Regions from separate parts of the Rhizobium sp. 01T417 genome, predicted to be linked through region 2. Evidence: riboswitches for the same ligand, from Rfam matches in the RefSeq annotation. Region 2 holds a riboswitch; the other holds the start of a gene.

Region 1 (6,073 bases), on a different contig from region 2:
CACGTGAATGTCAACCCCGCGGTCCCACCGAAGGTACCTTCGCTCGTCCCTACGCCGACGCCGCCATGGATCAGCAGATTCTCTGTAATCCGCGCGTAAGCGCTGCCAGCGAAAGCGTTCTCGCCTTCGAACGTGCCCCAATTGATGGACACCGCAAAGTTCTTGTCATTCGGAAGGGTTCCCCCACCCATCGCCAGCGCCATCGCCGTGCCCTCGTAGGCCTTGTCGATGCGTCCATTCATCGGCGACATGCTGGATTCGAGGCTGCTGACGCGATTGTCCAGGGAATCGATGGCGTTTGTATTTGCGGTTACACGCGTATCGAGGCCGGCGATCTCAGTCGTATGGAGGTTGAGAACGTTGGTATTGTTCGTGATGCGCGTCTCGTGATCGGCAAGTTCGTTCGTGTTCTGGGCGACATTCTGATTGGTGGCGTACAGCTGGGAGCCGTTGATCGCATCCGTCGAGGTCGCCGAAATCGTGCCGGGCGCGACGTTGACGATCTTTCGCTCGGCGGCCGGCGCCCCGACGGAGACGACATTGGCGATACCGCCATCCGACGAACCAGCTCCGAGCGCCACCGAATTCTGCCCTGATGACACTGAGCCGGTCCCCAGGGCAAGACTATTGGGGCCCTGAGCACTGCTGTTAAATCCAATCGCTGTTGCCTGATTGCCAGAGGACGAACTTCTATTACCAACCGCAGTGCTATTGCCACCACTTGCACTGCTGTCACCTCCGAGCGCGACTGCGCCGCCAGCACTGGCAACGCTTCTAACGCCAGCAGCCAAGGTATCAACACTGGTGCCTTGACTGCCGACCCCAATGGCAGTCGCACCGGCACCCGTCGTCAGGCTTCGAACACCAACGGCCGTGCTGTCCACACTCTGCGCATTGCTGTCGACCCCCAGGGCAGTCGCGCCAGCGCCGGCAGCTCTGCTATTTTCCCCGATGGCTGAGCTGTTGAATCCGGAGGCGTTGCTGCCCAAACCAACCGCGACCGCGCCCCTGTCTGTCGCCTGAGAATTTTGCCCAACTGCCACCGATGATGCACCGGAAGCATTCGTCGTTGTACCGAGGGCAGTGGCGGCTCCGCCTGTCGCGCTGCTTCCCGCACCGAAAGCGGAGTTTGCTCCCGCGGCGCCCACCGCTGTCGCATTGGTTCCGCAGGCGACGTCATTGGCACCACCGGCAGTCGCCCCGTCTCCCGAGCTTGCAGTGTTCGCGCAGACGAACTGGGCCCGAGCAGGAGCGGGCGAGAATGTTGTTATGGTAGCAGATAGGAGAACACACACGGCAGGAAGCGATACAGAGACTGCAGCATGAGGTGTTCGCATCAAGACCTCCCTTCGGTCGCCAACCGAGTTGGACGATTGCATCGGCATTGTCTTGCCGGCCTATTGGCCGCGTGTAATCAAGCAGTCTGGTGGGTCAGAACCGCAAATCGTCGGCCGCCCATGAACCTCGCCTTTACCCAGCGAGCGGGAGTATGCCATTTGGCACAATCCCTGGAAAGTAAACAAAAATAAGTAAATGCAACACGATCACTGTTTCGGCTGCCGTCCAACAATGCTTACAGCTGCCGACTTTGGAATAACCGCCGAAATTTTGGAAAGTGCCATGGTTCGGACAAACAAAAAGCGGCGCCGGAATCCGTAACAGGTTGCTCACCGCAATCCAGAAGTGAGCAGTTTGCAGGGGGAAATCCAAGTCCTTCCGGCAGCTGTATTATGGCGCGCTATCGGATGAGTGATGCAACCGCCAGGAGGCCGGCAGGCGCCGCGCGCCTCCTGCAGGGCCTTTCCCGGCATCGCCGGGCTCACCCGGCGATGTCCATTTTTTGGATGACAGGCGCGTGCTTCTCTGCGAGAAGAAGGCAATGAGAGACAGGGGCGCCCCTCGAAAGATGGGCTGAGAAGGACCCTTTGAACCTGAACCGGATAATGCCGGCGGAGGGAGTCGCTCGGGACGTTTCGCCTGCTGCGTCAGTCCCCGCGCCTTTCTCCCCGATCGAAAGGCGCACCATGCAAGATCAAACCTTACCGGGAAAGCTGCTGAGCGAGTTGCGCGCGCAACCGCCGCTCGTGCACTGCATCACCAACTTCGTTGCCATGAACATCGCAGCCAATGTGCTTCTGGCCGCTGGCGCGTCTCCCGCCATGGTGCATGCCGAAGAAGAGGCTGGCGAGTTTGCGGCGATCGCAGGCGCACTGACAATCAACATCGGCACACTGTCGTCATCCTGGTTGCGCGGCATGGAGGCGGCAGCCCTCGCCGCCGGCCAGTCCGGCAAGCCATGGGTTCTCGATCCGGTCGCCCACTATGCTACCTTATTCCGCCGGGCGGCCGTTGATCGGCTCCTGGAACTCGGTCCGACGGTCATTCGCGGCAACGCCTCCGAGATCATCGCCCTTGCCGGTGGCGAAAGTCGGGGCCAGGGGGTGGACAGTCGTGACGGGGTCGAACAGGCCGAGGAATCCGCCCGGCTGCTTGCAAGGACACACGGTGCAACGGTCGCGGTAACCGGCGTCGTCGATTTCGTCACCGACGGTGAACGAGCTGCCTGGATTGAAGGCGGGTCGGCCTTGATGCCTAAGGTGACCGCGCTCGGTTGCGCACTGACCTGCCTCGTCGGAGCATTCACGGCGATCCGGCCTGCCGCGCCGTTCGAGGCAACGGTTGCCGCGCTTACGACCTTTGCTGTTGCCGGCGAGATGGCAGCCAGCAGGGCGGACGGCCCCGGTTCGTTTTCTCCGGCGTTTCTCGATGCGCTTGCAGCGCTTGACGCCCCGCTCCTCGATCGCCATGCGAGGGTGCGTTCCGCATGAGGACCATCGACCTTTCACTTTATCTCGTCCTCGATCCCGGTCTCTGTGCCGGCTTCGGCATGGTGGAGACCGCGCGGGCGGCTGTTGCTGGCGGAGCGAGCGTTGTCCAGCTGCGCGACAAGCATGCCGATACACCCCTGATGATCGAAACAGGTCGGGCACTCAAGGCGGCTTTGTCTGGCACGAGTGCCTTGCTCATCGTCAACGATGACGTCGAGGCTGCTGTCGCAATTGGTGCTGACGGTCTGCACATCGGGCAAGAGGACATGGATGCGCCAACTGCCCGCGCGCGGATTGGAGACGATATGATCCTTGGCCTCTCCGTTGAGACCGAGGCACTGGCCGCGGGGATCGATCCGGCAATCGTCGACTACGCGGGTATCGGCCCGGTCTTTGCGACATCAACGAAGGCGGATCACAAGGAGCCGATCGGTTTCGCTGGCCTTGCTCGCCTCGTGCGCATCTGCCCCGTTCCCGCAGTAGCAATCGGCGGGCTGAAGGCTGCTCATGTCGGGGATGTCTTTGCTGCTGGGGCTGACGGTCTTGCCGTCGTCTCTGCGATCTGCGGCACGCGTGACCCTGAGGCGGCGGCTCGCGAGGTCGCGGAAAACATCAGAAAGCTTCACCGATGATCCGAAACGTTCTCTCCATTGCCGGATCCGATCCTTCCGGCGGCGCCGGAATCCAGGCGGACCTGAAGGCCTTCTCCGCCCGCGGTGTCTACGGCATGGCGGCGCTGACCGCGCTGACGGCGCAAAACACACAGGGCGTTTGCGGGGTCCATCTGGTTCCGGCTGCCTTCGTCGCCGACCAGATCAAGGCAGTGTTTGCCGATGTCCGCGTTGATGCAATCAAGATCGGCATGATTGCCAATGCCGAAATCGCCGACGCTGTCGCCGATGCGATCGAACCCCACAAGGCCATTCCGATCGTTCTTGATCCTGTCATGGTCGCCAAGGGCGGAGCTAGCCTCCTCGATCTGTCTGCGATCGAAGTCCTCACCCGGCGGCTGCTACCGCTCGCGACGCTGCTTACTCCCAATCTTCCGGAAGCGGCAGCACTCCTGCATGGACCTTCGGCCGATACCCGCGCGGACATGGCTGAGCAGGCGCAAAGGTTGCGTGCTCTTGGCCCGGAGGCAGTGCTGGTCAAGGGCGGTCATCTGCCAAGCCAGGAAAGCCCTGATGTCCTGGCGACAGCCGCAGGGCTGAGCTGGTTCGAGGGGCTCCGGATACCGACGGCGAACACGCATGGCACCGGCTGTACGCTGTCGAGCGCGCTTGCCGCCGAGCTCGCGAAGGGGGCGACGCTGCCCGAGGCAGTGGCGGATGCGAAAAGCTACCTCGCCCATGCCGTCGCGCAGGCGGATACGCTGACTGTCGGTTCCGGGCACGGGCCGGTTCAGCATTTTCATGAGCTTTGGAAGTTGAGAGAAGGACATTCGAGATGACATTGGCAATCAGCGAACAGACCGTCATCATCACCGGGGCTGGGCGTGGCCTGGGCGCCGCCATCGCTGCTGCCTTTGCCCGCCAAGGCGCGAAGGTCGCAATCAACTACCGCAACAGCCGCATCGAGGCCGAGGCGCTTGCCGCGTCGTTGGGTGATCGTGCCCGAGCCTTCCAGGCGGATGTCCGCGACAGCGAGGCCGTCAGGCGCATGGTGGTCGAGGTCAAGGATACACTCGGTGCGCCGACGACAGTCGTGCACAACGCCTTGACCGACTTCAGCTTCAACGGAGACGCTCGATCGAAGCTCGACCAAATGACCTGGGGTGAAATGACATCACAGCTCGATACGGCCGTGAAGGGGGCTTTGAACCTGATCCAGGCTGCCCGCCCGGACATGGCCACTGCCGGTTTTGGGCGGATCATCACGATCGGCACCAATCTCTTTCAGAACCCGGTGGTGCCTTACCATGACTACACGGCTGCCAAGGGTGCGCTTCTGTCCTTGACCCGCACGGCGGCCGCAGAGCTAGGCCCATCAGGCATTACCGTCAACATGGTCTCGGGCGGGTTGCTGCGCGCTACCGAAGCGAGCAGCGCCACACCGGATGCGGTCTTCGATCTGATTGCGGCAAACACCCCCCTCCGGCAAGTGACGACCCCCGAGGAAATGGCTGACGCGGTCCTGTTTTTCGCAAGCCCCTGGGCACGCGCCGTTACCGGGCAGAACCTCATCGTCGATGGCGGACTCGTCTTCGGCTGAGGCGCAGCCCTCCTCAGGACTTGACCGCACCCGCGGTCAAGCCGGCGATGATGTGCTTCTGCGCCAGGAAGAAGACGATGATGGTTGGCATGATTGTCAGCGTGATGAAAGCGAGCACCAGCTGCCAGGCAGTGCCGAACTCGCCGCGATAAACCATGATGCCGAGCGGCCAGGGATACATCGTTTCCGAATTCAGCATGATCAGCGGCAGGATGTAGCTGTTCCAGCTGCCGACAAAGGAGATGATGCTGACCGTTGCAATGATCGGCCGCGAGAGCGGCAGCGAGATGTGCCAGAAAAACCGGATGTAGCCACAGCCGTCGACGATGGCAGCCTGGAACAATTCTTCCGGAAGGTTGCGAAAATAGTTCCTGAACAAGAGAATGCTCATGCCGAGGCCAAAGGCGACCTGCGGCAGGACAACACCCCAGTAGGAATTCAACAGGCCCAGGTCCCGGATCCGGATGAACAAGGGAAGGATGGCGGTCGCGGCCGGAAACATCAGGCCGATCAGGAAGTAGTTGAGCAGGAAGCCGGCGCCGAAGAACTTTACATGCGCGAAGGTGAAGGCAGCCATGGCGGAAACCGAAACCGTCAGGCAGACAGTCAAGGTGGCGATGATCAGCGAATTCATCATCTGTCGCCAGTAGCGGTCTCCGAAGAGAATGTCGGTATAGTTCTCCGGATGCCATGCGGCAGGCAGCCCGAAGGGGTTGGTTCTGAGGTCGCCGAGGTCCTTGAAGCCGCCAAGTGCCGTCGTCATCAGGGGAACCAGCACGATCGCCGCGATGAGCGTCAGCGAGACATAGAGATAGATCTTCGTGCCGGTCGCGGTCCGGGCAGATGAGGCCATGTCAGTCATTGCGCATGAATATCCGTTTGTAGCCGAAGGCCAGCGTCACGCAGATGACGAAAAGGACGACGCCGACGGCGCTGCCGAGGCCGACCTGCATGCGCGTGACGCCGAAGTTGAACAGGAAGGTGACCATGGTCTGCGTCGCGTTGAACGGCCCGCCACCGGTCAGCGGCATGAT
Region 2 (6,073 bases):
TTTCCGTCGCTGTCGCGATCGACGTCAGTGCCATATCGGAAACGCTTGCGACCGGTTGCGAGGTCGCGGTGGTCAACACGGCTTCGAGAGCTCTCCCGGAGGAGGAAGCGGCAGGAAGGGTCAACGCTGCGGCGAAGGCCCTTCTTGCCGTCTCGCCTCAAATCGTTCTGAAAAAGATCGACTCCCGGCTCAAGGGGAACGTTGCAGCGGAAAGCGTAGCTTTGGCTGCCGTCTTCGGTCACGAGATAATCGTGGTGGCGCCGGCCATTCCCGATCAGGACCGTTTGACCCACAACGGTCACGTCGTCGGTCGTGGTGTCGACAAGCCGCTGCCGATTGCCGAGCTTTTCGATGCAAGTGGTGGAACCGAAGTGCTGGTCCGCGATGCCGAAACGGACAGCGATCTCGACCAAGTGGTTGAGGCACGCGATTGGAAGAGGGCCCTTGCTGTCGGCGCCCGCGGTATCGGAGCTGCACTTGCCCGCAAGATCGGACAGTCGAACAGGACAAGCAACGCTTTTGCCGCATCGAGCCGGACCGTCTTTGCCTTCGGCTCCCGCGACCCGATCACAACAGCACAAATGGCCAGGCTGGAGGGTACCGGCTGCCTCGCCGCTGCCATCGATGCATCCATGGGAGCAGTGCCTTCCGACGCACAAGTTGGCTTGCCGTTACTCGTCCGCTGTACTGGCGAAATCAGCGGCGAAGCCGTGGCAGTTGCCGACCGCTTCGCAAAAGGCGTAAAATCCATCATAGAGATGACGCGCCCGGACATGCTGATGGTCGGCGGTGGCGATACGGCACTGGCAGTTTTTCGCGAGCTCGGCATTCGGGTTCTGAGGCCGCAGGGCGAAATCGAGGCGGGTATTCCGTGGTTCGACGTCGTAACGGCAGACGGCCTGCGTCTGCGCTGCGCGGTGAAGTCCGGGGGCTTCGGTAATTCGGATAGTTTGGTAAGACTGATCGCGCAGAATCAGGCGGCATAGTTCATGCCGACGGGGAGAGTGAAGGTGGACGAAGCAAACGGTGTACCGGCGAACGCGCAAGCGGCGCCTGCGGCAAAGCCGGAGCGCGGCAAGGCCGTCAAGCTGGTCGATCGCGTCTTCGACCAGTTGCAGGAGCGTATCCGCTCGGGAAACTATCCGCCGGATTCGCGGCTTCCCGGTGAGCATGAGCTTGCATCGATGCTCGGCGTGTCGCGTCCGATCGTGCGCGACGCCTTGGCACGGTTGCGCGATCAAGGCATCGTCTATGCCCGTCAGGGAGCCGGCACCTTCGTCAGCGCCCACGGTTCGCCGACGACGCAGCTTTCCTATTCGCCGGTCAAGACGATCGCCGATATCCAGCGCTGCTACGAGTTTCGACTGACGATCGAGCCTGCCGCCGCCTACTTTGCTGCCAAGCGCCGTGACGAAGCGGCGATCCAGAGGATTGCCGCAGCGCTCGCCGATCTGCGCGAGGCGACCAGCCACCAGCTCCATCGCACCGACGCCGACTTCACCTTCCATCGGGCCGTCACCGAAGCCGCCAACAACCACTATTACACAGCCTCGATCGATGCCCTGAAGGCCCACATCGCCGTCGGCATGCACCTTCACGGCCTATCGCTGCTTGGTCCGCGTCAGGGCCTCGAGCAGGTCTACGAGGAGCACAACAAGATCTACCTCGCCATCGTCGAAGGACGTGCGGAAGACGCGCGGGCTTTGATGAAGGCGCATCTTGAGGGTTCGCAGAGCCGCCTCTTCGAAGGCCGCGCTCTGGACCTTTCCATGTAGTTGCGGCAGTCGGCTTGACAGCTTTGCTGCTCTGGCTCTAACCTTTTGACATTCACCAGGGGGGTCCCGGCAAGGGGCTGAGATACTGCTATCGTGCGCAGTGACCCGTTGAACCTGATCCAGTTCATACTGGCGTAGGGACGGTGCAAGCGCTCGAAAGCATTGGATTCACGCGTGGAATCCGTGCCGGCGTCTTTTCATCATTCCGGCTGAGGACTGGGTCTCCAAACTTAAAACTTGGAGCCTCAAACCATGAATATTGCCGCAAAGACCATCACCCCGACCGTCACAACAGGCCCCCTACCGGCCTCTCGGAAAATCTACATCCCTGGGGACATTCACCCCGATGTCCGCGTGCCGATGCGCGAAATCAGCGTCCACCCGACATCGGGCGAGCCACCGGTCACAGTCTATGATTCCTCCGGCATCTATACGGTCGAAGGCGCTGACATCAGCATCGAGCAGGGGCTTCCGGAACTGCGCCGCAGCTGGGTGCTCGCGCGCGGCGACGTCGAAGCCTATCGGGGTCGCCAGGTGCGCCCCGAGGATAACGGCTTTGCCAGCGGCGAGCGGCTGACGCCGGAATTTCCCGCCAAGCGCCAACCGCTCCGCGCCAAGGACGGCAAGGCCGTGACCCAGCTCGCCTATGCGCGCGCCGGTATCATCACGCCCGAGATGGAGTTCATCGCCATCCGCGAAAATCTCGGCCGCAAGGCTAAGGCCGAGGCAATTGTGCGCGACGGTGAGAGCTTCGGCGCCCATATTCCCGATCACGTCACCCCGGAATTCGTCCGACAGGAAGTCGCCGCCGGCCGCGCCATCATCCCCGCCAACATCAACCACCCGGAAGCCGAGCCGATGATCATCGGCCGGAATTTCCTGGTGAAGATCAACGCCAATATCGGCAACTCCGCCGTCACCTCCTCGATGGCCGAAGAGGTCGAGAAGATGGTCTGGGCCGCGCGCTGGGGCGCCGACACCGTGATGGATCTCTCCACCGGCCGCAACATCCACAACATCCGCGAATGGATCATCCGCAACTCGCCGCTGCCGATCGGCACCGTGCCGCTCTATCAGGCGCTGGAGAAGGTCGAGGGTATCGCCGAGAACCTGACCTGGGAGGTCTATCGCGATACGCTCATCGAGCAGGCGGAGCAGGGCGTCGACTATTTCACGATCCATGCCGGCGTGCGGCTTCACTACATCCCACTTACGGTCAACCGCGTCACCGGCATCGTTTCACGCGGCGGCTCTATCATGGCCAAGTGGTGTCTTCATCACCATCGCGAAAGCTTCCTTTACGAGCATTTCGAGGAGATCTGCGACATCTGCCGCGCCTATGACGTCTCCTTCTCGCTCGGCGACGGCCTGCGTCCGGGTTCGATTGCCGACGCCAACGACGCCGCACAATTCGCCGAGCTGGAGACCCTCGGCGAACTGACGAAGATCGCCTGGGCCAAGGACTGCCAAGTCATGATCGAGGGCCCGGGCCATGTCCCGATGCACAAGATCAAGGAAAACATGGACAAGCAGCTCGCCGTCTGCGGCGAGGCGCCTTTCTACACGCTGGGACCACTGACGACAGATATCGCCCCGGGCTATGACCACATCACTTCGGGCATCGGTGCTGCGATGATTGGCTGGTTCGGTACGGCGATGCTCTGCTACGTCACCCCGAAGGAGCATCTGGGTCTCCCCGACCGCGACGACGTGAAGACCGGCGTCATCACCTACAAGATCGCCGCCCACGCCGCCGATCTCGCCAAGGGTCACCCGGCAGCTCAATCGCGCGATGATGCGCTGTCGCGCGCCCGCTTCGAATTCCGATGGGAGGATCAATTCAACCTGTCGCTCGATCCGGAGACGGCCCGCAGCTTCCACGACGAGACGCTGCCGAAGGAAGCGCACAAGGTGGCGCACTTCTGCTCCATGTGTGGCCCGAAGTTCTGCTCGATGCGGATTTCGCACGACATCCGCGCTGAAGCGCAGAAAGAAGGGCTCGACGCCATGGCGGCGAAATACCGCGAGGGTGGCGATCTCTATATGCCGATCGATACCATCCAGGAGTCGCGTGACTGAGATGCATGTCCTCGTCAAAGGGGCCGGCGTTGCCGGCCTCACGGTCGCGCACGAACTCACTCTTCGAAGTGCTGACGTCACCGTTATGGATCCGAATCCAGATTTCGGCCAGGCAGCATCATGGCTCGCGGGCGGCATGCTGGCACCGTGGTGTGAGCGTGAAGGCGCGGACGAAGCCGTCTTGCTGCGTGGCCGCGGTGCCATCGATCGGTGGGACATGATGCTGCCCGGCGAGGTACACCGAAACGGCACGCTGGTCGTTGCCCCCGCGCGCGACCAGGGTGAACTCGATCGCTTTGCCAGCCGCACCAGCGGCCATGAATGGCTGGGCGAGGAGCAGATCGGCCCATTGGAGCCGGCTCTCGCAGGCCGCTTCAGGCGTGCTCTGTTCTTCCCGCTGGAAGGACATCTCGATCCGAGACGAGTGCTGGGTCTACTGCGAGAAAAGCTCGCCGCTCGGCGCGTAGCATTCATCGACCAAGTGGCCGAGACCACCGGCTACGACGACATCGTCGATTGCACGGGCGCAGCACGCATTGGGCAAACGAGCGGCCTTCGCGGCGTGCGCGGCGAAATGCTCTATCTACGCACGCCCGAAGTCGACCTCGCCAGACCCGTTCGCCTGCTGCATCCGCGCTTCCCCGTCTATATCGTTCCGCGTGGAAATGGCCTGTTCATGGTGGGCGCCACCATGATCGAGACCGAGTTCGCCGGTCCCATCTCGGCGCGTTCGATGATGGAACTGCTGAACGCCGCCTACGCTGTGCATCCCGCCTTTGCGGACGCTACCGTTATCGAAACCGGCGCGGGCATCCGGCCGGCATTCGCCGACAATTTTCCACGCGTGACCCGCGAGGCCGAGGCGGTCGTGCTCAACGGCCTCTATCGCCACGGCTTCCTGCTGGCGCCTACCATGGCGCAGGAAGCTGTGGACCTTGTCTTCTCCAGAACCGAACCAGGAGGAAATTGCCGATGAAACTGATCGTCAACGGCGAGTATCACGACCTCGCTGCGCCAACCTTGTCCGAACTGCTGACGCTGATGGAATACGAAGGCGACTGGCTGGCGACCGCCGTCAACGGCGAAATCGTCCACCGCGAGGACCGCGCCGACCACGCGCTCAACGACAATGACAGGATCGAAATCCTGTCGCCGATGCAGGGAGGCTGACCATGCTGACGCTCTACGACACCGTAGTCTCCTCCCGCCTGCTTCTCGGCACCGCACGGTATCCTTCACCTGCGACCCTCGCGGAGGCCGTCAAGCGATCGGGAACGGAGATCGTCACCGTCTCGCTCCGCCGCGAGACCGCGGGCGGACGGAGCGGCAGTGCCTTCTTCGAGATGATACGGGCATTCGGCGTTCGAGTTCTGCCGAACACGGCTGGCTGCCATGGCGTCTCCGAGGCCGTGCTGACAGCCAAGATGGCGCGCGAGCTCTTCGGCACCAATTGGATCAAGCTGGAGGTAATCGGCAATCACGATACGCTTCAGCCTGATGTTTTCGGCTTGGTGGAAGCCGCCCGCATTCTTTCCGCCGAGGGCTTTGAGGTCTTTCCCTACACGACCGACGACCTCGTGGTGGCCGAGAAGCTGCTCGAAGCGGGTTGTCGGGTATTGATGCCATGGTGCGCCCCGATCGGCAGTGCCGCGGGACCGCTCAACCTCTCGGCGTTGCGTTCCATGCGCGCACATTTCCCCGACATTCCGCTCATCGTTGATGCCGGGATCGGGCGGCCATCACATGCGGCGACCGTCATGGAGCTCGGCTTCGATGCCGTCCTCCTGAACACCGCCGTCGCCGGTGCCGGCAACCCGGCTACCATGGCGGGCGCGTTTGCCAAGGCGATCGAGTCCGGCCGCGAGGCTTTCGGTGCGGGCATGCTCGAACCGCGCGATGTCGCGGTTCCCTCGACACCCATCATCGGAAAGGCCGTATTTGCATGATGCTAGATCCCTTCTATCTCATCGTCGATAGCGCCGAATGGATCGCACGGCTGGTGCCGCTCGGCGTCAAGCTCGTGCAGCTCAGGATCAAGGATAAAGAGACGGCCGAGCTGCGCACCGAAATCCGAACCGCGAAGGCGATTTGCGCTAAGCATGGCTGTCAGCTCATCATCAACGACTACTGGCAGCTTGCCGTCGAAGAAGGATGCGATTTCGTCCACCTCGGTCAGGAAGATCTGGAAGCGGCCGATCTCGGCGCCATTCGTGCCGCCG

Evidence for each region. A riboswitch is a leader RNA that binds a small molecule or an ion and turns the genes downstream of it on or off. The one in region 2 is predicted to bind thiamine pyrophosphate.
Region 1: linked by a shared signal. The riboswitch ahead of thiM (hydroxyethylthiazole kinase) and the one ahead of thiC (phosphomethylpyrimidine synthase ThiC) in region 2 are both predicted to bind thiamine pyrophosphate.

What each region holds. Positions count from the first base shown of each region.
Region 1 is NZ_JBFTQH010000026.1:1,736-7,808, forward strand. Features, by position in the region: gene AC1DPR_RS22175 (YadA-like family protein) at 1-1,385, opposite strand, end outside; TPP riboswitch at 1,879-1,975, shown strand; gene thiM (hydroxyethylthiazole kinase) at 2,025-2,828, shown strand; gene thiE (thiamine phosphate synthase) at 2,825-3,460, shown strand; gene thiD (bifunctional hydroxymethylpyrimidine kinase/phosphomethylpyrimidine kinase) at 3,457-4,278, shown strand; gene AC1DPR_RS22195 (3-oxoacyl-ACP reductase) at 4,275-5,039, shown strand; gene AC1DPR_RS22200 (carbohydrate ABC transporter permease) at 5,053-5,901, opposite strand; gene AC1DPR_RS22205 (carbohydrate ABC transporter permease) at 5,894-6,073, opposite strand, start outside.
Region 2 is NZ_JBFTQH010000002.1:255,977-262,049, reverse strand. Features, by position in the region: gene AC1DPR_RS03380 (four-carbon acid sugar kinase family protein) at 1-986, shown strand, start outside; gene AC1DPR_RS03375 (FadR/GntR family transcriptional regulator) at 1,011-1,775, shown strand; TPP riboswitch at 1,823-1,934, shown strand; gene thiC (phosphomethylpyrimidine synthase ThiC) at 2,028-3,854, shown strand; gene thiO (glycine oxidase ThiO) at 3,856-4,830, shown strand; gene thiS (sulfur carrier protein ThiS) at 4,827-5,024, shown strand; gene AC1DPR_RS03355 (thiazole synthase) at 5,027-5,800, shown strand; gene AC1DPR_RS03350 (thiamine phosphate synthase) at 5,797-6,073, shown strand, end outside.